Regions from separate parts of the Streptomyces sp. NPDC055287 genome, predicted to be linked through region 2. Evidence: predicted binding sites of a transcription regulator. Region 2 holds the regulator's gene; the other holds the start of a gene.

Region 1 (10,667 bases), on a different contig from region 2:
CGCTGGGGGGCGGAAGAGATCGAACACCTGGTGCTGTCGGACTCGGCGCTGCTGCTGGAGTGCCCGGACGGCACGGTGCGCCCCGTGCTCGACGACCGCCTCGACCGCGTCCCCCCGGAGATCCTGGCGTCGCTCACCGCGACCGATGCCCTGCGGAACACGGAGGGCGGCTTCTTCACGGCGGCCGCCGATCCGGCGGTGGCGGAGCGGGCGGTGACGGGGGTGACGGCCCGGGCGGAGGTACGGGCGCTTGCGGCGCTCAGCGACGGGGCGTCGCGGTGGGTGGACATGTTCGGGGAGGGGAACTGGGCGGAGTGCGTGGGCGTACTGCGCAAGGAAGGCGCGCAGGCCTTGATCGACCGCGTGCGGGCGCTGGAGGAGGGCGACACGGCGGCCTCGCCGCTGGTACGGCGGTGGAAGCGGCACGACGATGCGGCGGTGGTGTACGCGGAGCTGTGAGCGGTGCGGGATGGAGCCGTGAGTCCGTGGGCGGAGCCGTGAGTGGAATGGGGCTTCGCCCCGGGTCCCGCTCCCTCACGGGACGCACGCCCGAAGGCGGCCCGGGAAGCCCCGGGGCCGTGGACCTCCCCCTTCACCCACGCCCCCTCACCCCTCCGCCCGCGCATTCAACTGGTGCAGCAGCCGCGCCAGTTCCGCCACCTCCGCCCGGTCCCATCCCGCCAGCTTGCGTACGTACCGGGCTCGCCGCGCATCCCGTACCCGCCGGAAGCGGGCCCGCCCCTCCTCGGTGAGCGCGACCAGCGAGGCCCGGCCGTCGGCCGGGTCCGGCTCGCGGGTGACCAGGCCGAGGTCCTCGAGGGCCCGCAACTGCCGGCTCATCGTCGCCTTGCCCACGCCGAACCACGCGGCCAGGTCCGTGGCCCGCTGCCGGTCCGCCTCGTCGAGCCGTACGAGCAGCCCGTACGCCGCCGGCTCCAGCTCGGGGTGGACTTCGCGGGCCATGTCGCCGGAGGAAGCACGGGCCCGGCGCAGAAAGACGGCCAATTCGCGTTCCAGCGCGAGGAATTCGTGGTCCACACCACTCGCCTCCGACACGCGCCCCTCATCCGCTCTTCCGCTTCCGTGCACGTCAGAACTCATTTGCGCGCTTTCCTCACCCTGAAGTTTTCTTTCACCAGTGGCCATTGCCGCAGCTCTGTCAGTATTTCGCAGGAGTAGACCAACGGCGGTACCCAGCCCCCCTTCCTCAGCCCCGGTCTACGTGCGTAGCTTCCTTGATGACATGCCCACGCCAGTGGCCTTGTCGACAGGTCTCACCCGGGCCTGTTTCCGCATCCCCCACCGATGCCTTTCGGAGGCACGCAATGTCCGTGCACAGATCCGGAACGGCCCGCCGCCCGCACACCGCGGCGGCCGGGATTCTCTTCTCCGTCCTCTCCGCTCTCGCCCTCCTCCTCACCCTCCCCGGCGCGGCCACCGCCACCGACGCCCCAGCCACTACCGCCGCCGCCGAGAAGCCCGAGCGCGGTTCTGCCCACATGGGCATCGGGGTCGTCAAGCACGACGGCCAGGGCGGCCTGCCGCGCGACACCCGCGTCACGCAGACCGAAGGCGTGGACGTCAGCAGTCACCAGGGCAACGTCAATTGGTCCTCCCTGTGGACCAGCGGCGTCAAGTGGGCCTACGTGAAGGCCACCGAGGGGAACTACTACAAAAACCCGTACTTCGGGCAGCAGTACACCGGCTCGTACAACGTCGGCATGATCCGCGGCGCCTACCACTTCGCGACGCCCAACGACTCCAGCGGCGCCAACCAGGCCAACTACTTCGTCGACAACGGCGGCGGCTGGTCGCGCGACGGCAGGACGCTGCCGGGCGCGCTCGACATCGAGTGGAACCCGTACGGCGCGCAGTGCTACGGCAAGACGCAGAGCGGGATGGTCGCCTGGATCCGCGACTTCCTCACCACGTACAAGGCCCGCACCGGCCGCGACGCCGTCATCTACACGGCGACCAGCTGGTGGAAGGACTGCACCGGCAACTACGGCGGCTTCGGCTCCGTCAACCCGCTGTGGATCGCCCGCTACAACACGACCGTGGGCGAGCTTCCGGCCGGCTGGGGGGTACAGACCATGTGGCAGTACACCTCCACCGGACCCATCGTCGGCGACCACAACAAGTTCAACGGCGCCCTGGACCGCGTACAGGCCCTGGCCTACGGCTGACCGGCAGGCCGCTCCCGCGCCCGGTTCCCCGGTGAGCCCGGTCCCGCGTCCACCGGGGAACCTGGCGCGGTGGCGGAGCGCGTGCACCAGTGCCCTGGGGCCCCGGTGCCGCGAGTGCACCCGTGCCCTGAGTGAGTGCCCTGGGGCCCCGAGGCCCTGAGTGAGTAGTGCCCTGGTGCCGCGAGTGCGATTGCCCTCAGGCCCCGTCCCCCGGCAACCGGGCGACCGCCCCGACGACGCCCAGCAGGGACGAGCCGTCCGCCAGCGGATGCGTCGTCGCGGTGGCGATGAACCCCGCGTCGCTGAGGTGCGTGAGCAGCAGGCCCTTCACCTTGGCGACCTGCGCCGCGTCCGGGGGGTCGTAACAGAGCACCAGACTGCCCGTCGGCCGGAGCAGCCGGGCGACGGCCTCCAGCTCGCTGGTGGCCGGTCCGGTCCAGAAGACGTTGACGTCGACCGCGAGGATCTTGTCGAAGTGGCCGAGCGCGACGGGATCGGCGTCGGCCAGAGCCATGTGGATGAACCGGGCCCGGCCCGCGGCCACGGCCTCCGCGTTGCGCTCGCCGGCGGCCGCCACGGCCACGTCGGAGCGGTCCAGTGCCACGAGCTCGCCGCGCGGCAGGCTCTCCAGGATCAGCCCGGCGGCGGCACCGCGCCCGCAGCCGATCTCCAGTACGCGGTCGTCGGGGCGTATGTCGAGAAGACCGACGGCCACCGTGAGCCGCTCCGGTACGCCCATGCCGCCACCTCGCCCTCGCTGTAGCTCTCCCCCGCCGTTCCCGCCCTACCTCCGTTGTATCCGATTACCTGCCCTTTCGCGCGGAAGCCCCGCGCCGCGCCGGGCAGGCGGAGGCCCCCGCCCCCCTCGGACGAGAGGAACAGGGGGCCTGCCACGGCCGGGCCACCGGCGGCGTCCGTCACGCCGCCGCCGGCACCCGTACCTCTGCGCGAGCCAGCGCGATCTCCAGGACCTGACGGACGTCCGTGACCGGGTGGATCTCCAGCTTGTCGAGGATCTCCGCCGGTACGTCGTCCAGGTCGGCCTCGTTCCGCTTCGGGATCACGACCGTCGTCGTACCCGCCCGGTGCGCGGCAAGCAGCTTCTGCTTCAGACCGCCGATCGGCAGGACGCGCCCGGTCAGGGACACCTCGCCCGTCATGGCCACGTCCGTACGGACCAGCCGCCCGGACAGCAGCGACGCCAGGGCCGTCGTCATCGTGATGCCCGCACTCGGACCGTCCTTGGGCACCGCGCCCGCCGGGAAGTGGATGTGTACGCCCCGGTCCTTCAGGTCGGCGACCGGCAGCTCCAGTTCCGCGCCGTGCGAGCGGAGGAAGGAGAGCGCGATCTGGGCGGACTCCTTCATGACGTCACCGAGCTGGCCCGTGAGCGTCAGCCCCGCACCGCCCGTCTCCTCGTCCGCGAGCGACGCCTCGACGAAGAGCACGTCACCGCCCGCACCCGTGACCGCGAGCCCCGTGGCCACGCCCGGCACCGCCGTACGGCGCTCCGAGGGGTCCTGGGCCGACTCGGGCACGTGGTGTGGCCGGCCGATCAGGGTGCGGAGGTCACCGTCCGTGATCGTGAGCGGGAGCTTCTGCTCGCCGAGCTCGTGCCGGGCCGCCACCTTGCGCAGGAGGCGGGCCACCGAGCGCTCCAGGTTCCGTACGCCCGCCTCTCGGGTGTACTCGCCCGCCAGCTTGCGCAGCGCGGACTCGTCGAGGGTGACCTCGCCCGGCTCCAGGCCGGCCCGCTCCAGCTGGCGCGGCAGCAGGTGGTCACGGGCGATGACGACCTTCTCGTCCTCCGTGTAGCCGTCGAGCCTGACCAGCTCCATACGGTCGAGCAGCGCCTCCGGGATGGCTTCAAGGACGTTGGCGGTGGCGAGGAAGACCACGTCGGAGAGGTCGAGCTCGACCTCCAGGTAGTGGTCCCGGAACGTGTGGTTCTGCGCGGGGTCGAGCACTTCGAGCAGCGCCGCGGCCGGATCGCCTCGGAAGTCGGACCCCACCTTCTCGATCTCGTCGAGAAGGACGACGGGGTTCATCGACCCGGCTTCCTTGATGGCGCGCACGATCCGCCCCGGAAGAGCCCCGACGTACGTACGGCGGTGTCCGCGGATCTCCGCCTCGTCGCGTACGCCGCCGAGCGCGACCCGTACGAACTTGCGGCCCATCGCGTGCGCGACGGACTCGCCGAGCGACGTCTTACCGACGCCGGGCGGGCCGACGAGGGCCAGCACCGCGCCCCCGCGACGGCCGCCGACGACACCGAGACCGCGGTCGGCCCGGCGCTTGCGCACCGCGAGGTACTCGGTGATGCGCTCCTTCACGTCCTCCAGACCGGCGTGCTCGGCGTCCAGGACAGCCTTGGCGCCACGGATGTCGTACTGGTCCTCGGTCCGCTCGGACCACGGCAGCTCGAGGACGGTGTCCAGCCACGTCCGGATCCAGGACCCCTCGGGGGACTGGTCGGAGGACCGCTCCAGCTTGTCGACCTCCTTGAGGGCGGCCTCGCGCACCTTCTCGGGGAGGTCGGCGGCCTCGACGCGGGTGCGGTAGTCGTCGGACTCGTCCTCGCCGTCCTGGCCGTTGATCTCACGCAGTTCCTTGCGCACGGCGTCGAGCTGGCGGCGCAGCAGGAACTCACGCTGCTGCTTGTCGACACCTTCCTGCACGTCCTTGGCGATGGACTCGGCGACGTCCTGCTCGGCCAGGTGCTCGCTCAGCCACTTCACGGCGAGCTTGAGGCGGACCACCGGGTCGGCGGTCTCGAGCAGCTCGACCTTCTGGGTGGTGGTGAGGAACGGCGAGTAGCCGGAGTTGTCGGCGAGGGCGGAGACGCCGTCGATCTGCTGGACGCGGTCGACGACCTGCCAGGCGCCGCGCTTCTTCAGCCAGCTGGTGGCGAGTGCCTTGTACTCCTTGACCAGCTCGGTGACCGCCCCGGGAAGGGGGTCGGGCAGCGTCTCGTCGACACCGGCGCCCTCGACCCACAGCGCGGCACCGGGCCCGGTCGTCCCGGCACCGATCTGGACGCGGCTGCGGCCGCGGATCAGGGCGCCGGGGTCGCCGTCGGAGAGCCGCCCGACCTGCTCGACGGTGCCCAGCACGCCAGTCGCGGCGTACGTGCCGTCGATACGCGGAACGAGAAGCACCTGTGGCTTGTTGCCACTGGAACGGGCGGCGGCCTGCGCGGCCTCCACCGCGGCGCGTACGTCGGTATCGGAAAGGTCCAGGGGCACCACCATTCCCGGCAGCACGACCTCGTCGTCGAGCGGCAACACGGGCAGGGTGAGCGGGTTGGACGTCGATGCCATGATCTCCCCTTCGGCAGTGAACTTGAGCTATGCCGACTCAATGCTTGGGGCCTCCTGGATGTTCCCGGCCGGGTTCACGTTCGCTGTGAGCGATCAACGATCGCCGCGAACCGGGATGAGGTAATAACCTCTGGCGCAAGTCATCTATTACCTGGGGGCAGGATGCCGAACGACACGTCGTCCATGCGCAGCGCGTCAGTGAGCAGCACGTCGACGTGCAGCGGATCCTTCGATTCCACCGCCGACGCGATCCGCGCGTGGGTCGAGGGATGGGTCGTGTCGCGCGGTGCGGCGGACCCCGTGCAGCAGCCCTGGGGCCTCACGGTCGACGTGGGGCTCCCCCACCACGCCACCCGGCACGTGATGACCGACGCCGACGAGGAGACGGTCCGCAAGCTGGCCGAGGTGTACGCCGCGCCGGCCGTCTCGCTCAAGGTGTTCCTGGAGCCGGAGACCGTGGCGCCGTGGCTCGGCCCGGAATGGAAGTCCGACGGCCCGGGCTGGCTCATGACGACACGGCTGGGGCGCCGGTCTGGGCGGGGGTCGGAGTGGCCGCCGGACTGCGGGTCGGGGTGGGGGTCGGGACGGGTGTCGGGACGGGTGTCGGACTGGGTAGCCCCCGGAGCCCCCGAGGGCTACTCGCTCAAGTCCTGGCGGAGGGGCGGCGTGACCCGCCTCCTCGTCCTCGCCCCCGACGGCGGATTCGCGGCGCGCGGCCAGGTCTCCCCGACCGGCAGGACCGCAGTGGTGGACCAGGTGGAGACGGCCCCGGCGCACCGGCGCAGGGGCTTGGGGGCTCTGGTGATGCGCACGCTCCAGGAGGCGGCGTACGAACAGGGCGCCTCGGTGGGGGTGCTGGGCGCGACGACGGAGGGACGGGGGCTGTACGAGTCGCTGGGGTGGCAGGTGTACGCCCCGTTGGTCGGCGTAACGTACGCGGCCCACGCGCGTCAGGGGTGAGCCAGAGGGAGGTCGCGAGCCAGTACGCAACCGGCCTGTCCGGCGGCAGCCGCGCCGCTCACCCCGGCGGACTCAGGAACGAGTGGGAGCTGAGCCTCTCCGGTGGGGCGTAGCGCACGGCCGCGGCGGCCGAGCAGTACGCGTACAGCGCGCGCAACGTGGCTCGGCCACCCCGACGGGGGAGCCCCGCGTTCCGGTTCCTGCACGTGCGCTTGCGGGCGGAGGTGCACGCCCGGGCGACATAGCGCCACCCGGACAGTCACTTCGGGCCGGAGGGCGTGGGCGCTTCGGGCCGGAGGGCGTGGGCGCGATCGACGCGTTCGGGCCCGTACCCACGGCTTGGCCGACGACCGGCGCAACGATTCTCCCGATCGTTGATTCCCTGCCTGGCGCGCCCGTTCAGGGCCGCGCGCTCGCGGCACGTACATCGAGGCGCAGGTGCACGGCGACAGGCGACATCGAATCGGCGCGCGACGCGGCCGTTGGCGGCAAGGGTCTGCCGTTCGTACGCCCGAGAGGGCATGCTCAATGCCGAGGTACTCGGCCACGCGGCGGCTTCCGTCGTACGGGAGCCGGAGGGCCTGGACGGAGTGGGGTACGCAAGAGGAGGTGCTCCAGTACGTCAAGCAGCTGTGGCAGGTACTGGTGCGGTACGGAGGGGAGCTGGGCGACGCATGAGACGCGGCGGAATCGCCGGGGCGGTGGCCGGCGGGGCACTGGTGGCGGGGCTGCTGGTGACGGGATGCGGGGGCGGAGGGGCTACGCCGACGCCGGAGGACACGAGGCGGGCCGACTCGGCGCTGTCGAAGTCGCCGACTGGGGCAACGGGCACGAAGGAACCAGGGCTGCCGACGGGTTCGAAGGAGTCGAAGGGGTCGAAGGGGTCGAGGAAGCCGACGGACCTGGCGGACCCGACGAACCGAGTGGACCCGACGAACCCCCCGACGAAACCGGCGGACCCGACGAACCCGACGAACCCGGCCGACCAGCGGCTCGTGACGGCCACCGTGAGCGGGGGAATCGACGGCCGGCACGAGAGCGTGCTGGTCAGCGCGGACGGTTCGTACACGACGATGTCGGGCGCCAAGCAGGTGGCCGAGGGCAAAATGAAGCCCGCCGAACTCACCCGACTCCGCAAGGCCCTGGCCGAGTCCGACTTCCCGAACCTGCCCCGCCTCAACATGAGCAGCCAGCCGATACCGGACGGCCTCACCACCGCTGTCGTCCACCAGGGCCACGAGGTGGTGACGGACGGTTCAAGACCGGTGCCCGCCCTGGACAGAATCATCGCCGCCCTACCCCTGCCGTAGGGCCTCCTGCGATCGACAGGGGCCAGCGACTGCGACCGGCACTGACGCCTGTGAACCACGCGTTGCTGCTGGGGGTTTCGGGTCGTCCCTGGGCGCTCGAGTGTCGGTGGGCCGGGGTGGCGCGTCAAGGGCGCTCCTGCGTCGCGTCGCTGCGCGATGGGCCTGCGGCCCACCCTTGACCCACCACCCCGGCCCACCGCTAACGCTTATACGGGGACGGCCCAAAGAAAAACGCCCTGCACGGCAGGTGGGGGAGCGGCTCGGGTGGGATTGGTGACTGTCGGGTGTGTGGGTGGGGCGCACTCTCCTTCGGGAGCGGCTCGGCCCCTGGCTCGGCGGGTGCGGCGACGGTTGTTGGTGCGGCATCGGCATTCCTCCGCACACGCGCACCCTGGCCGGTGGGCGGCTGACTGGGCAGGCTGACCTGCGGACTCATGGCGATGCGGGTGGTGCGCGGCAGTTGAATGGGGGGACTCGTGCCGGTTCGGCGTCCGCCCCCGCCGGTGGCCGGTCGGGCCACAAGCACGTGGCCGGGCTTGGTGGGTGGAAGGGAGCCCGGGGGCTTTGTGGTCCTGCCGACGGCTCGGACCGATGTGATCCGACCGGACGGCTTCCGGATGGTGGGGCTTTCGGCGGCCTCGGTGGGCCCGGTGGGGCCGGTGGGGTGGTTGGAGGTGCCCGTCCCCGGCGGATGCGACGAACCCGGCAGAAGACGAACAAGCACGCCCACTTTGCCCCTTTTTCGGCGCATCGGAAGGCTGCGAGGGCGCGTCACGTGCCGGGTTAGTCGCATAGCAACCACTCGGCGTGGGCTTGGCGTGAACCGGACCCGACATGTGATGCCTGCCGACACCACACCAGCCCCACCGGCCCCTCCGCGCTCGACAAGCTGGCGGGAAGGGTGAGTTGGCGTGGCCTGGCAGGGCCCACTGTCGCCGTTGGTGCGCCTCGGTCGCTCCCGCACCCGGGTCCGGGACGTCGGAATGCGACTAACCCGGCACTCGGTGATCCGTAACGGCCCTCCAGCCCCACCAACCACAGCCGTATCGATTCCTGCCACCGCGGGAGTGTTTCCACCCACGGCAGCCGCAAGAGACCCGTGCGGACAACCAAGTGGCGTGACTGGTGTGAGTCGTGTGGCCTACGAGACGACGGCGCTGCGCCCTGCAGCCGACCGCGCATCCGTACGGTGATCCCCGCCGTGCGGAATCGGTGCCTCACCCCCCACCCACACCAGCAACCAGCTTGCAGCCCAACCGACCACCCGTCGGGGTGGACGCTGTGCCCACCCGAGTCGCCCCATTCAACTCTCGCGCTCTACCCGCACACCGGCCGCTCGCAGGTCGGCCCACCCACCCAGGCCGTCCACCGGCCCGGGTGCGCGTGTGCGGAGGAATGGGGGTCTCGCACCAACGACCGTTCCCGCACCCGCTGAGCCAGGGGCCGAGCCGCCCCCGAAACAGAGCGCGCCCCACTCACCGAGCCCGCCACCCGGCAACGCACCAGCAACCACTCCCCGAGCCTGACCCGTGGGCTCCCCCCGGGGCCGCCCCCCTCAAGCATTGCGGCGGAGGTTCGGCGGTCAAGGGTGGAGCGAAGCGCAATCGCCGCAGGCGACGCGACGTAGGAGCGCCCTTGAGGGCCGGGCCTCCGACGCCACCCTTAGCCAAGGCGGCCCCCACCCCAGAAGCAACCGCAGCCCCAGGACCATCGAAGCCCCCCATACATCCCCGGCCTGTCAGCCCGACCTCCCCTCACCCACATTCCGCATCATTCGGCGCAGCACCCTTACCGTCGTGGCGTAGTCCGCATCGTCGATGCCTGTATGGATTCTGGCGCGCAAGGCCGGTACGTGCTCCTTGACCCGGGCGTGGGCCACCTCGCCCGCCTCGGTGATCGTCAGGCGGCTGGTCGCGTCCCGGGTGAGCAGGCCGCGTACGACCATGTCCTCGGTATCCGTTGCGAGGTCGTCCTGTGGCGCGAGGTACTCCCGCATCGATTCGTTCAGTTCCTCAACCGTCCGGCCCGTACCGTCCTCGGACAGGTCATTGACCGAAAGGTGGCGCAGCGTCCAGTACTGGGGCTGAGATAGGCCCAGCTCCGCCAGCTCACCTCGTATGAAAGCCAGCACCTCCTCGTGCGCCACATGTGTCCAGTAGGCGATCGGCTGCTGAGCCAGTTCGGCCTCGGAAAGCGTCTCCGAAAGCCCCTCGGAAGGTGCCCTTACTGGTGCCTTGGAAGTCATAGCCGCATCCTCAGGTCGATGTGGTGTCGGTGTCGGTGTGGTGTCGGAACGGACAGGGCCGAAGCCGAAGCCGAAGCCGAAGCCGAAGCCGAAGCTACGACCTCAACTCCGCTTGAGGTCAATGACCGTCACCGCCCCACCCCCACCTCGCACGCCCCACCCCCACCTCGCACCCCCACCGCAACGCCTCCCCACCCGTGAACCATTCGCGCCACCCCCAGCGATAAAGAGAACGTGAGACTGATGCGCCCTTCGGGGGGAGACCGGAACGACGGCGACGACGCAGCCCTCCTGTGTGCCGTGGCCCAGGGTGACTCGCACGCGCTGGCCACGCTCTACGACCGGCACGCGGGGTGGCTCCACGCCCGGCTGACCCGACGCTGTTCGGACCCCGAGACCGTACGAGAAGTCCTCCAGGACACCTTCGTCACGGCCTGGCGGTCCGCCGGATCGCACCGGGGCCGGGAAGCCGGCGGGTGGCTGTGGGTGATCGCCGCGCGTCGTCTGGTCGATGCCCGGCGGGCTCAGGTGCGCGCGGAACGGGCCGACCGCGCCGAGTTCCCGCCTGCCGTGGCCGCACCTTCGGCCGAGGAACGGGTCCTGGCCGGACTGGAGTACGGGGACGTCGGCACCGCACTCGGCCGGA
Region 2 (10,667 bases):
CGAGGAGAAGCCCGACGTCCCTTCCGGCGCCACTCCCGAAGACGCCGAACCGCAGGCTGCCGCGCCCGAAACGGCAGGGACCGACTCCGTCGAGGAGTCGGGCCCGGCAGCCCCGGCCGGGGACGTACAGGACGTATCTCTGACCGCACAGCTGGACCAGGTACGCATGGCGCTCGGTGAGCGCACCGCGGACCTCCAGCGGCTGCAGGCGGAGTACCAGAACTACCGTCGCCGCGTGGAGCGGGACCGGGTCACGGTCAAGGAGATCGCTGTCGCGAACCTCCTGAGCGAGCTCCTCCCGACCCTCGACGACATCGGCCGCGCGCGTGAGCACGGCGAGCTGGTGGGCGGGTTCAAGTCGGTCGCCGAATCGCTGGAGACGGTCGCCGCCAAGATGGGCCTGCATCAGTTCGGCAAGGAGGGCGAGCCCTTCGACCCGACGATCCACGAGGCTCTGATGCACTCGTACGCACCGGATGTCGACGAGACCACGTGCGTCGCGATCCTGCAGCCGGGCTACCGGATCGGCGAGCGGACCATCCGCCCGGCGCGCGTAGCGGTGGCCGAGCCCCAGCCGGGGGCCACGCCCGCCAAGGCGGACGAGGCCGTGGCCAAGGCTCCGGACGAGGAGAACGGTGGCCCGGACGAGGGCTGACGTGACCAGTAGCGGTATCAGGTGTGGTAGCGGCAGCAGGAAGGAGGGACGTCGGGGATGAGCACGAAGGACTTCGTCGAGAAGGACTACTACAAGGTTCTCGGCGTCCCGAAGGACGCCACCGAGGCCGAGATCAAGAAGGCGTACCGGAAGCTCGCCCGCGAGTTCCACCCGGACGCCAACAAGGGCGACGCCAAGGCGGAGGACCGCTTCAAGGAGATCTCCGAGGCGAACGACATCCTCGGCGACCCCAAGCGGCGCAAGGAGTACGACGAAGCGCGTGCTCTGTTCGGGAACGGCGGCTTCAGGCCGGGCCCGGGCGCCGGCGGCGGCTCCTTCAACTTCGACCTGGGCGACCTCTTCGGAGGCGCCCAGGGCGGGGCCCAGACCGGCGGTGCCGGCGGGTTCGGCGGCGGCCTCGGGGACGTGTTCGGGGGCCTGTTCAACCGGGGCGGGCCGGGTACGCGTACGGGTACGCAGCCGCGCCGCGGCCAGGACATCGAATCCGAGGTGACGCTCAGCTTCACCGAGGCGGTCGACGGGGCCACGGTCCCTCTGCGGATGTCCAGCCAGGCGCCCTGCAAGGCCTGTTCGGGTACGGGCGACAAGAACGGCACACCGCGTGTGTGCCCGACCTGCGTCGGTACGGGCCAGGTGTCGCGCGGCGGCGGTGGCGGCTTCTCGCTCACCGACCCGTGCGTGGACTGCCGGGGCCGCGGGCTCATCGCCCAGGACCCCTGCGAGGTCTGCAAGGGCAGCGGGCGCGCCAAGTCGTCGCGCACCATGCAGGTCCGGATCCCGGCGGGCGTCTCCGACGGCCAGCGGATCCGGCTGCGCGGCAAGGGCAGTCCCGGTGAACGGGGCGGTCCGGCGGGTGACTTGTACGTCGTGGTCCATGTGGACACGCACCCGGTGTTCGGCCGCAAGGGCGACAACCTCACCGTCACGGTGCCCGTCACCTTCGTGGAGGCGGCGCTCGGCGGCGAGGTGAAGGTCCCGACGCTGGGTGGCCCGCCGGTCACCCTCAAGCTGCCGGCCGGCACGCCCAACGGCCGCACGATGCGCGCCCGCGGCAAGGGCGCGGTCCGCAAGGACGGCACGCGCGGCGACCTGTTGGTCACCGTGGAGGTCGAAGTGCCCAAGGACCTTGACGACAAGGCCCGTGAGGCGCTGGAGTCCTACCGTGAGGCGACCGCCGGGGAGGACCCGCGGGCGGAGCTGTTCCAGGCCGCGAAGGGAGCATGAGATGGACCCGCGCATGCGTCGTAACCCGTACCAGCTGACCGACGAGTCACCGGTGTACGTCATCTCCGTCGCGGCCCAGCTCTCCGGTCTGCACCCGCAGACCCTGCGGCAGTACGACCGCCTCGGCCTGGTCTCCCCGGACCGCACGGCCGGGCGCGGCCGGCGCTACTCGGCCCGCGACATCCAGCTGCTCCGTCAGGTGCAGCAGTTGTCGCAGGACGAGGGCATCAACCTGGCCGGCATCAAGCGCATCATCGAGCTGGAGAACCAGGTGACCGCGCTCCAGCAGCGCGTGGCCGAACTCTCGGCGGCGGTGGACGGCGCGGCGGCCGCGCTCCAGCAGCGCGAGGCGCAGGTGCACGCGTCGTACCGGCGGGACCTCGTCCGGTACGAGGACGTGCAGCAGGCGAGTGCGCTGGTGGTCTGGCGTCCCAAGCGGTCGTCGGAGTAGTCCGGCTCCGTACGCGCGTACGCGAGGAAGGCCCGTCACCCACGACTCGGGGTGACGGGCCTTCCGCTGTGTGTGCGCCCTAGTCCGTGGGCCTCACGGGCGCTTCCACGAGCGCCGGAACGGACTGCGTGCCGTCGGCGAAGACGCTGAGGCATGAAGTCGGGGAGCGCTCTCGGTCCGGTCTGAGGCACCAGGAGTGTGGGGGGCACGCCGGGCGTGATCGTCGCACGGTGCCCGGCGACCCGGCAACGGACCCCGCTACGGGACCGCGTCGGCCCTCGGTGTCGCGGAGACCTCCGCCGAAAGCGCCGCCTCGCCGCCTTCCGCGTCCACGGCCGCGACGGCGTAGTAGTACGTCGTCCCGTTGGTCACGTCCGTGTCCCTGAACTCGTTGTCCGTGGTCAGGGGCAGCGCGGTCGCGTTCTCCTTCGTGACGCCGGGCTGCGTCGCGCGGTACACGCGGTAGCCGGTGATCGCGGGCGCGCCCTCGTCGGCCTCCACGTGGTCCCAGACGAACCACACCATCCCGTCGTGGCCGGACACGTCGTAGATGCGGGTCGCGTCCGGCGGCCGGTGCGCCTGGTAGACCGGCTTGAAGGAACCGGAGGCGGGCGAGGCGACGCCGTACTGCGTCACGGCGACAACCGCGTAGAAGTGGTCGCGCTCGCCGGCCGGGATGTCGTCCACGGTCAGGGCGGGGGTCTGCGTGACGCGGAAGGGCTCGGTGCCGGCGTCGGTGGGGACGGGGCTCGTCGCGCTCTTGTAGACGCGGTACTCGGAGACCGGGACGTACGGGCCCGCCGCCCACGTCAGCTCCAGCCGGCCGCCGGTGAGCGTGCCGGTGAGCTCCCGGGGTGCGGTGGGTACGGCCCCGGGGCCGACCGCGCGCGTGCCGGACACCCAGTCGGTCCTCGCCGACTCGTTGCCCGCCGCGTCGACGGCGGCGACGCGGTAGCGGAACCGCTGTCCCGCCTGGCCGGTCGTGTCCTGGAACGTCAGCGCCTCGGTGGTGCCGACCTCGGTCTCGACGTCGAGGTCCTCGGGGGCGCGGTAGACGGTGTACGCCTTGGTGCCGGCCGCGGCCCCGCTCTGCCAGGCCAGGGTGACGCCCGTGTCGTCCTCGGCGGTGACGGCGGGCGCGGTGGGCGGCGCGGGCGGGGTGGTGTCCGCGACGGCGACGTGGGTGGCGTACGGCGACGCGTTCCCCGCCGCGTCGACCGCCTTGACCGTGTACTTGTACGACGTCACCGCCGGGTCGAGGGCGGTGTCGGCGTACGACGCGGTCTCCACCGTCGCGATCTTCGCGTAGTCGCGGGAGTCCCCGGCCGCGCGGTACACCTCGTACTTCGCCGCGTCCGTGACCGCCTGCCAGGTGAGGGAGTTGGCGGAGCCCCCGGACGTCCCCGCGAGGCCGGTGGGCGCGGCGGGCGGTGTCGCGTCCACGGTGGTGACGGGCATGTCGACGCTGCCGGGGCCCTCGCGGCCCGCCTTGTCGACGGCGCGGACCTCGTAGTACCAGACCTCGCCGGTCACCGGCGGGACGCCGACATACGTGGTGCCGGTGATGTGGGTGGCGCCCGTGACGTTGATATACGTACTGGTGCCCTTGAGGCGGCGGAAGACGCGGTATCCGGCCAGGTCCATCTCGGCGTTCGGCGACCAGGTCACGGTGGCCCTGCGGGTGGCCGTGTCGTACGTCGTCCTCGCGCCCGCGGGGGCGAGGGGCGGCGTGGTGTCGACGTCCGGCGAAGCGCGGGGCGTGTAGGCGAAGTTGACGCTCGCGGAGCCGGTGAAGGCGGCGTAGTCGACGCGCAGGGTGTGGACGCCCTGGGGGATGGCGATGTTGACCGTCTTCTTCTGGACGGTGGTGGCGTCCTGCCACAGGTCGATCCGGCGCACCCCGTCGACGTACACCCGGATGCCGTCGAGCGCCTCGGCGGTGAGCGAGAACGGCCCGCCGGAGCCGAAGTCGCGGGTGAGGGACCAGCGGACACCGAAGTGGTCGTTGGGGAGGGTGACGCCGGCCGGGTCGCCGGTCCCGTAGTTCTCGCTGATGGCGGCGTCGCAGACGGTCGCGGCGGGGGTGCCGGCGAAGGTCGTGTTCGGGAAGAACTGCGCCTGCCATTGCGGGAAGGCGCAGGCGGCGGCGGAGGCGGGGGTGACGCCGAGTGCGTACACGGTCCCGGTGCTCATGGCCAGGGCGGTGGCAGCGGCGGCGGCGCGGAGGGCGGCTCTGGAGTCCACGTACACGGCTGGGCAGCTCTTTCTGTTGAGGAAGAGAAGTCACAGACGTGGGGGGAAGGACGACTGTACAGGTGGCCATGGTGCGGAACTACTGGTTCTTCAGGCCAAGTTGAGGCTGTGCACGACCCCGTCGCGGCGACGGTCCCGGACTGTACGGCGACACGAATCTCAGAACTCGGAAGGAGCGTGGCCCTGGTCCAGGATGCCCGACCGTGCGATGAGGTAGCCGAGTTGTGCCCGGCTGCCGCTGCCCAGCGCAGTGTTCAGTTTTGCGATGTGGGCCCGGCAGGTGCGCACGTTCATGCCGAGGCGGCGGGCGATCGAGTCGTCGACGTGGCCCTCGACGAGAAGTTGGGCGATGGACCGCTGGACACCGCTGATGCCGTGGGGCGTCGGGTCGTACGGGACCTCGTCCAGCAGCGGGACCGCGCGCTGCCAGAGCTGTTCGAACACCTTGGTGAGGTAGTCGACCAGACCGGGATGGCGCAGTTCCAGAGCCACCTGGTCGTCGTTGCGAGCGGGAATGAAGGCGACGGTCCGGTCGCAGATGATGAGCCGCTCGATGAGCTCTTCGAGCGTGCGGATCTCGACCTTGGCGCCGGCCATGCGTTCCGCGTAGGCGAAGGTGCTCTGGCTGTGGCGGACCGTGTGCTGGTAGAGCGTACGGACGCTGATGCCTCGCTCGATCAACGGCTTGCTGCGCTCCAGCGCCTCGCTCAGGATGTGCTCGCTGCGGCCGCCCCCGGGCTGCACGGTGAGTACTTCGGTCCTGCTCTCGGCGATGGCGACGTCCAGGGCCGCGTTGATCCGGCCGAGGCCCTCGAGCACGGTGATCGCATGGGTGGTGGGGGGTCTCTGGGCGCTGATCGCCAGGAACGGCTCGAACGTGTCGGACAGGTCGACGGCGAGCCGCCTGCGGTCCTGGATCTCACGCTCTATGGGATGGAGCCGCTGCGCCAGCGCGGCCGACGGCGCGACGGGATGCAGCCAGTTCTCGTCGTCGGGATCCGGATGCAGCAGGGCGAATTCCAGGAGGCAGGGAGCCGAGCCGACCTCGGACCTGGCGATGCGCCCGGTGCTCAGTGCGCTGGCGTAAAGTCGCGCCCCCTCGTCGCAGAGTTCGGTGACGAGGTGCGGATGTGCCGCTTTTGAGTCGACTGTACGCAAATCTCCACCCCCCAGGGTCCTGAACGTACAGGAACATGATGCATCGTTCCTGTGGCGTTGACGTGCCTGAATGAGCCATCGTCTTGTGACGCGGGGGAGAGGAAATCATCAAGTGAGGACGAAGCCGACTATGTACAAGAAAATGCTTCGCTCAGTGCTTGTCGCCGCCTTTGCTGCTGCCGCGCTGATGATCGGTACGACTGCTAACGGCGACGTTGGCTGGGGCAGTGCTGGTCATACGGTTCAGGCTGGAGTAGGAGACGTGGGCTGGGGCACCGGCACACCGGCAAACGTAGACGTATGACCGTGCCACCGGACGACCGGACCTTCAGACGCGAGATGGCCACGGCGTACCGCTCGGGCTGGCACTTCATCGACCTGGTCACGGCCATTCCCCACCGTGGCGACTCGCTGATGGTCACCCTGTTCGGCGAGCCGATCCTGGTCGCGCGTGAAGAGGATGAGGACGTCCGTGCCTACCGGTGCCTTCGCAAGCCCCGGGGCGCCCCGCAACCCGTTCGCTGTGCCGTGCGGTACGGCATGGTCTTCGTCAATCTCGACCAGCGTGACCACCAGCTGATCGAGCCAGAAACCAGCACCGCCACCCCCCGCAGCGCCTGACGCGATTCCCCCGTCGTTGACAATCGCCCAGGCGCTCCCCCACACAGCGGCGCCATCGTGGACCTGAACACGATGGCGCCGTTGTGCTGCCCGGACGCGTTTCAGGTGGCGCTCGGGGCCCGGCCCATCGCGCGGTCCAGGGTGATCTCGATCAGTACGCGGTCCGGGTTCGGCGCCGGCGTGCGCTCGTAGCGCTCGGCGTAGCGGCGTACCGCCTCCGCGATCAGCTCCGGTTCCGTACGGACGACCGCGCGCCCCTCGAGCGTCGCCCAGTGGCCGCCCTTCACCTGGCAGACGGCGACCCGCGCGCCCTCCGGGCCGGCGGCCAGCACGTTCGCCACCTTCGTGCTGCCCTTGTTGGTGATGACGCGGGCGAGCCCTGCCTCGGGGTCGTACGTGGCACCCACCGGTACGACGTGCGGTGAACCGTCGGGTCGCAGGGTTGTCAGCGTGCACAGGTGGTACTCGCGCCAGAAGGCTAGGTACTCCGGGCTGGGGTTGCGTACGTCGTTGGCCATGAAGGGGAGGGTAGTCCGCCGCCCTCGAACGCCCTCCGACCGCCTTGAGTGGAATAGGCTCAACTTTGCGTATGCTGACTAAGTCAGAGCTTGCTTCGGGAGGAGAGAGGGCACGTGGACGCAGAGCTGACCAACAAGAGCCGGGACGCGATCCAGGCGGCGAGCCATCGCGCTGTGCAGGACGGGCACGCGGACCTCACCCCCGCGCATCTCCTGCTGGCCCTGCTCGCGGGCGAGGACAACGCCAACATCACCGACCTGCTGGCAGCCGTCGAGGCGGACCAGGCGGCCGTACGGGCCGCAACCGAGCGCGTGCTCGCCGCGCTGCCCAGCGTGACCGGAGCCACGGTCGCCCCGCCGCAGCCCAACCGGGAGCTGCTCGCGGTCATCGCCGACGCCTCGCAGCGGGCGAAGGAGCTGGGCGACGACTACCTGTCCACCGAGCACCTGCTCATCGCCCTCGCGGCCAAGGGCGGCAAGGCGGGGGACGTACTGTCCCAGGAAGGCGCCACCGCCGAGAAGCTGCTGGACACGTTCGAGAAGATCAGGGGAGGGCGCCGGGTGACCACCGCCGACCCGGAGGGCCAGTACAAGGCCCTGGAGAAGTTCGGCACCGATTTCACGGCCGCCGCGCGCGAGGGCAAGCTCGACCCGGTCATCGGCCGGGACCAGGAGATCCGCCGCGTCGTGCAGGTCCTGTCGCGGCGTACGAAGAACAACCCGGTGCTGATCGGTGAGCCGGGCGTCGGCAAGACGGCCGTCGTCGAAGGGCTCGCCCAGCGCATCGTCAAGGGCGACGTGCCGGAGTCGCTCAAGAACAAGCGGCTGGTCGCGCTCGACCTCGGCGCGATGGTCGCCGGTGCGAAGTACCGCGGCGAGTTCGAGGAGCGGCTGAAGACCGTCCTCTCCGAGATCAAGGAGAGCGACGGCCAGATCATCACCTTCATCGACGAGCTGCACACCGTCGTCGGCGCCGGCGCGGGCGGCGACTCCGCCATGGACGCGGGCAACATGCTCAAGCCGATGCTGGCCCGCGGCGAGCTGCGCATGGTCGGCGCGACGACCCTCGACGAGTACCGGGAGCGGATCGAGAAGGACCCCGCCCTGGAGCGCCGCTTCCAGCAGGTGCTGGTCGCCGAGCCGAGCGTCGAGGACACCATCGCGATCCTGCGCGGGCTCAAGGGGCGGTACGAGGCCCACCACAAGGTGCAGATCGCGGACTCCGCGCTGGTGGCGGCCGCGGCCCTCTCCGACCGGTACATCACGTCCCGGTTCCTGCCCGACAAGGCCATCGACCTCGTCGACGAGGCCGCCTCGCGGCTGCGCATGGAGATCGACTCCTCGCCGCTGGAGATCGACGAGCTCCAGCGCGCCGTCGACCGGCTGAAGATGGAGGAGCTCGCGCTCAAGAACGAGTCCGACCCGGCGAGCAAGCAGCGGCTGGACAAGCTCCGCCGCGACCTCGCCGACAAGGAGGAGGAGCTGCGCGGCCTCAACGCCCGCTGGGAGAAGGAGAAGCAGGGCCTCAACCGCGTCGGTGAGCTGAAGGAGAGGCTCGACGACCTGCGCGGCCAGGCCGAACGCGCCCAGCGCGACGGCGACTTCGACACCGCCTCCAAGCTGCTGTACGGCGAGATCCCCGGCCTGGAGCGCGAGCTGGAGGAGGCCGCGGCGGCCGAGGCCGAGGTCCGTACGGACACCATGGTCAAGGAGGAGGTCGGCCCCGACGACATCGCCGATGTGGTCGGTTCCTGGACCGGTATCCCCGCCGGACGCCTGCTGGAGGGCGAGACGCAGAAGCTGCTGCGCATGGAGGACGGGCTCGGCAAGCGGCTGATCGGCCAGCACGAGGCGGTGCGCGCGGTCTCGGACGCGGTACGCCGCACCCGCGCCGGCATCGCCGACCCCGACCGCCCGACCGGCTCCTTCCTCTTCCTCGGCCCGACCGGTGTCGGAAAGACCGAGCTGGCCAAGGCGCTCGCGGACTTCCTCTTCGACGACGAGCGGGCCATGGTCCGCATCGACATGAGCGAGTACGGCGAGAAGCACAGCGTCGCCCGGCTGGTCGGCGCTCCCCCCGGCTACGTCGGCTACGAGGAGGGCGGCCAGCTCACGGAGGCGGTCCGCCGCCGCCCGTACAGCGTCGTACTCCTCGACGAGGTCGAGAAGGCCCACCCCGAGGTCTTCGACGTCCTGCTCCAGGTCCTCGACGACGGCCGGCTGACCGACGGCCAGGGACGGACGGTCGACTTCCGCAACACGATCCTCGTCCTGACGTCGAACCTCGGCAGCCAGTACCTGGTCGACCCGCTGACCGGCGAGGAGGAGAAGAAGGAGCAGGTCCTGGAGATCGTACGGGCCTCCTTCAAGCCGGAGTTCCTCAACCGGCTCGACGACCTGGTCGTCTTCTCGGCCCTGTCCAGGGACGAGCTGGCGCACATCGCCGAGCTCCAGATCGGCCGGCTGGCCCAGCGCCTCGCCGACCGGCGCCTGACTCTCGACATCACGCCCGAGGCCCTGGCCTGGCTGGCGGACAAGGGCCAGGACCCGGCCTACGGGGCCCGGCCGCTGCGCCGCCTCATCCAGACGGCGATCGGCGACCGGCTCGCGAAGGAGATCCTCGCGGGCGAGGTCACCGACGGGGACACGGTCCGGGTGGACCGTCACGAGGACGGTCTGACGGTGGGCGCGGCGCGGTAAGCGGCATGGCGGCGGTTTCAGCGCAGGGCGAAGGACCGCCGCCCGCTTTCGCGACTAGGGTCGATGTCAGGCAGCCACGCGAAGACCGCACACGCGAGACCCCAGGAGTATTGAACATGTCTATCGACCCGTCCTCGATCCCGAACTTCGGGGGCCAGCCCGAACCGCAGCCCGAAGGCCCCGCCGGCCCGGTCGTCCCGGACCAGGACCTCGTCAAGCAGCTGCTGGAGCAGATGGAGCTGAAGTACGTCGTCGACGACGAGGGCGACCTCGCCGCGCCGTGGGAGGAATTCCGTACGTACTTCATGTTCCGTGGCGAGGACGACCAGCAGGTCTTCTCGGTACGGACCTTCTACGACCGGCCGCACCAGATCGAGGAGAAGGTCCAGCTCCTCGAGCTGATCGACGACTGGAACCGCCGCACGCTGTGGCCCAAGGTCTACAGCCACACCCACGACGACGGCACCGTCCGTCTCATCGGTGAGGCGCAGATGCTCATCGGCACCGGCGTCAGCCTCGAGCACTTCGTGTCGTCGACGGTCGGCTGGGTGCGCGCCTCGATCGAGTTCGACAAGTGGCTCGTCGAGCAGCTCGGCCTGGAGAAGGACGTCGACTCCGCCGACGGCGACGGCGGCGACGAGGCCTGAGCGGCGCCCTTCACAGCGGGACCGGGGCGATCGTCACCAGAAACGTCCCGTAGCTCAGCGAAAGCCCGGCCAGAGCGGCGGTCACCACGACCGCGGCCCTCGGCCGGGCTTTCGTCATGGCGTGCGCGAGGGGCAGGAGAAGGGGGAAGGCGGGGAGCAGGAAACGCGCCTTGGACTCGAAGAAGCCGGATCCGCCGACCGTGATGAGCACCAGTACGGCCGTGTAGACGAGCAGCGGCAGCGGCGGGCGGTCGCTCACGAGCATCAGGGCGAAGAGCACCAGCGCCGCCGCGACGATCACCAGCACCATCGGGAACGACAGGAGCTCGGCTTCGAGGAGCAGGTGCTTCGTGAAGCGCAGGGCGCCGGCGCCGAAGTCGAAGCGCGAGGTCCAGCCGTCCTGCACGGCGAAGTACCCG

The links. The regulator HspR, encoded in region 2, represses chaperone genes until heat shock. The targets are predictions, from matches to a motif close to TTGAGNNNNNNNNNCTCAA.
Region 1: the regulator HspR is predicted to act here: its motif matches at 5,529-5,547, upstream of lon (endopeptidase La).

Annotation. Positions count from the first base shown of each region.
Region 1 covers NZ_JBSHNE010000002.1:369,477-380,143, reverse strand. Annotated here, with positions in the region: gene ACWIHY_RS05040 (hypothetical protein) at 1-459, shown strand, start outside; gene ACWIHY_RS05035 (MarR family winged helix-turn-helix transcriptional regulator) at 607-1,101, opposite strand; gene ACWIHY_RS05030 (lysozyme) at 1,326-2,186, shown strand; gene ACWIHY_RS05025 (SAM-dependent methyltransferase) at 2,383-2,925, opposite strand; gene lon (endopeptidase La) at 3,104-5,506, opposite strand; gene ACWIHY_RS05015 (GNAT family N-acetyltransferase) at 5,669-6,466, shown strand; gene ACWIHY_RS05010 (hypothetical protein) at 6,995-7,144, shown strand; gene ACWIHY_RS05005 (hypothetical protein) at 7,141-7,776, shown strand; gene ACWIHY_RS05000 (MarR family transcriptional regulator) at 9,515-10,021, opposite strand; gene ACWIHY_RS04995 (RNA polymerase sigma factor) at 10,265-10,667, shown strand, end outside.
Region 2 covers NZ_JBSHNE010000013.1:3,490-14,156, forward strand. Annotated here, with positions in the region: gene grpE (nucleotide exchange factor GrpE) at 1-655, shown strand, start outside; gene dnaJ (molecular chaperone DnaJ) at 713-1,900, shown strand; gene ACWIHY_RS21240 (heat shock protein transcriptional repressor HspR) at 1,902-2,351, shown strand; gene ACWIHY_RS21245 (cellulose 1,4-beta-cellobiosidase) at 2,610-4,601, opposite strand; gene ACWIHY_RS21250 (helix-turn-helix transcriptional regulator) at 4,764-5,762, opposite strand; gene ACWIHY_RS21255 (Rieske (2Fe-2S) protein) at 6,063-6,383, shown strand; gene ACWIHY_RS21260 (pyridoxamine 5'-phosphate oxidase family protein) at 6,485-6,901, opposite strand; gene clpB (ATP-dependent chaperone ClpB) at 7,016-9,601, shown strand; gene ACWIHY_RS21270 (YbjN domain-containing protein) at 9,718-10,248, shown strand; gene ACWIHY_RS21275 (hypothetical protein) at 10,259-10,667, opposite strand, start outside.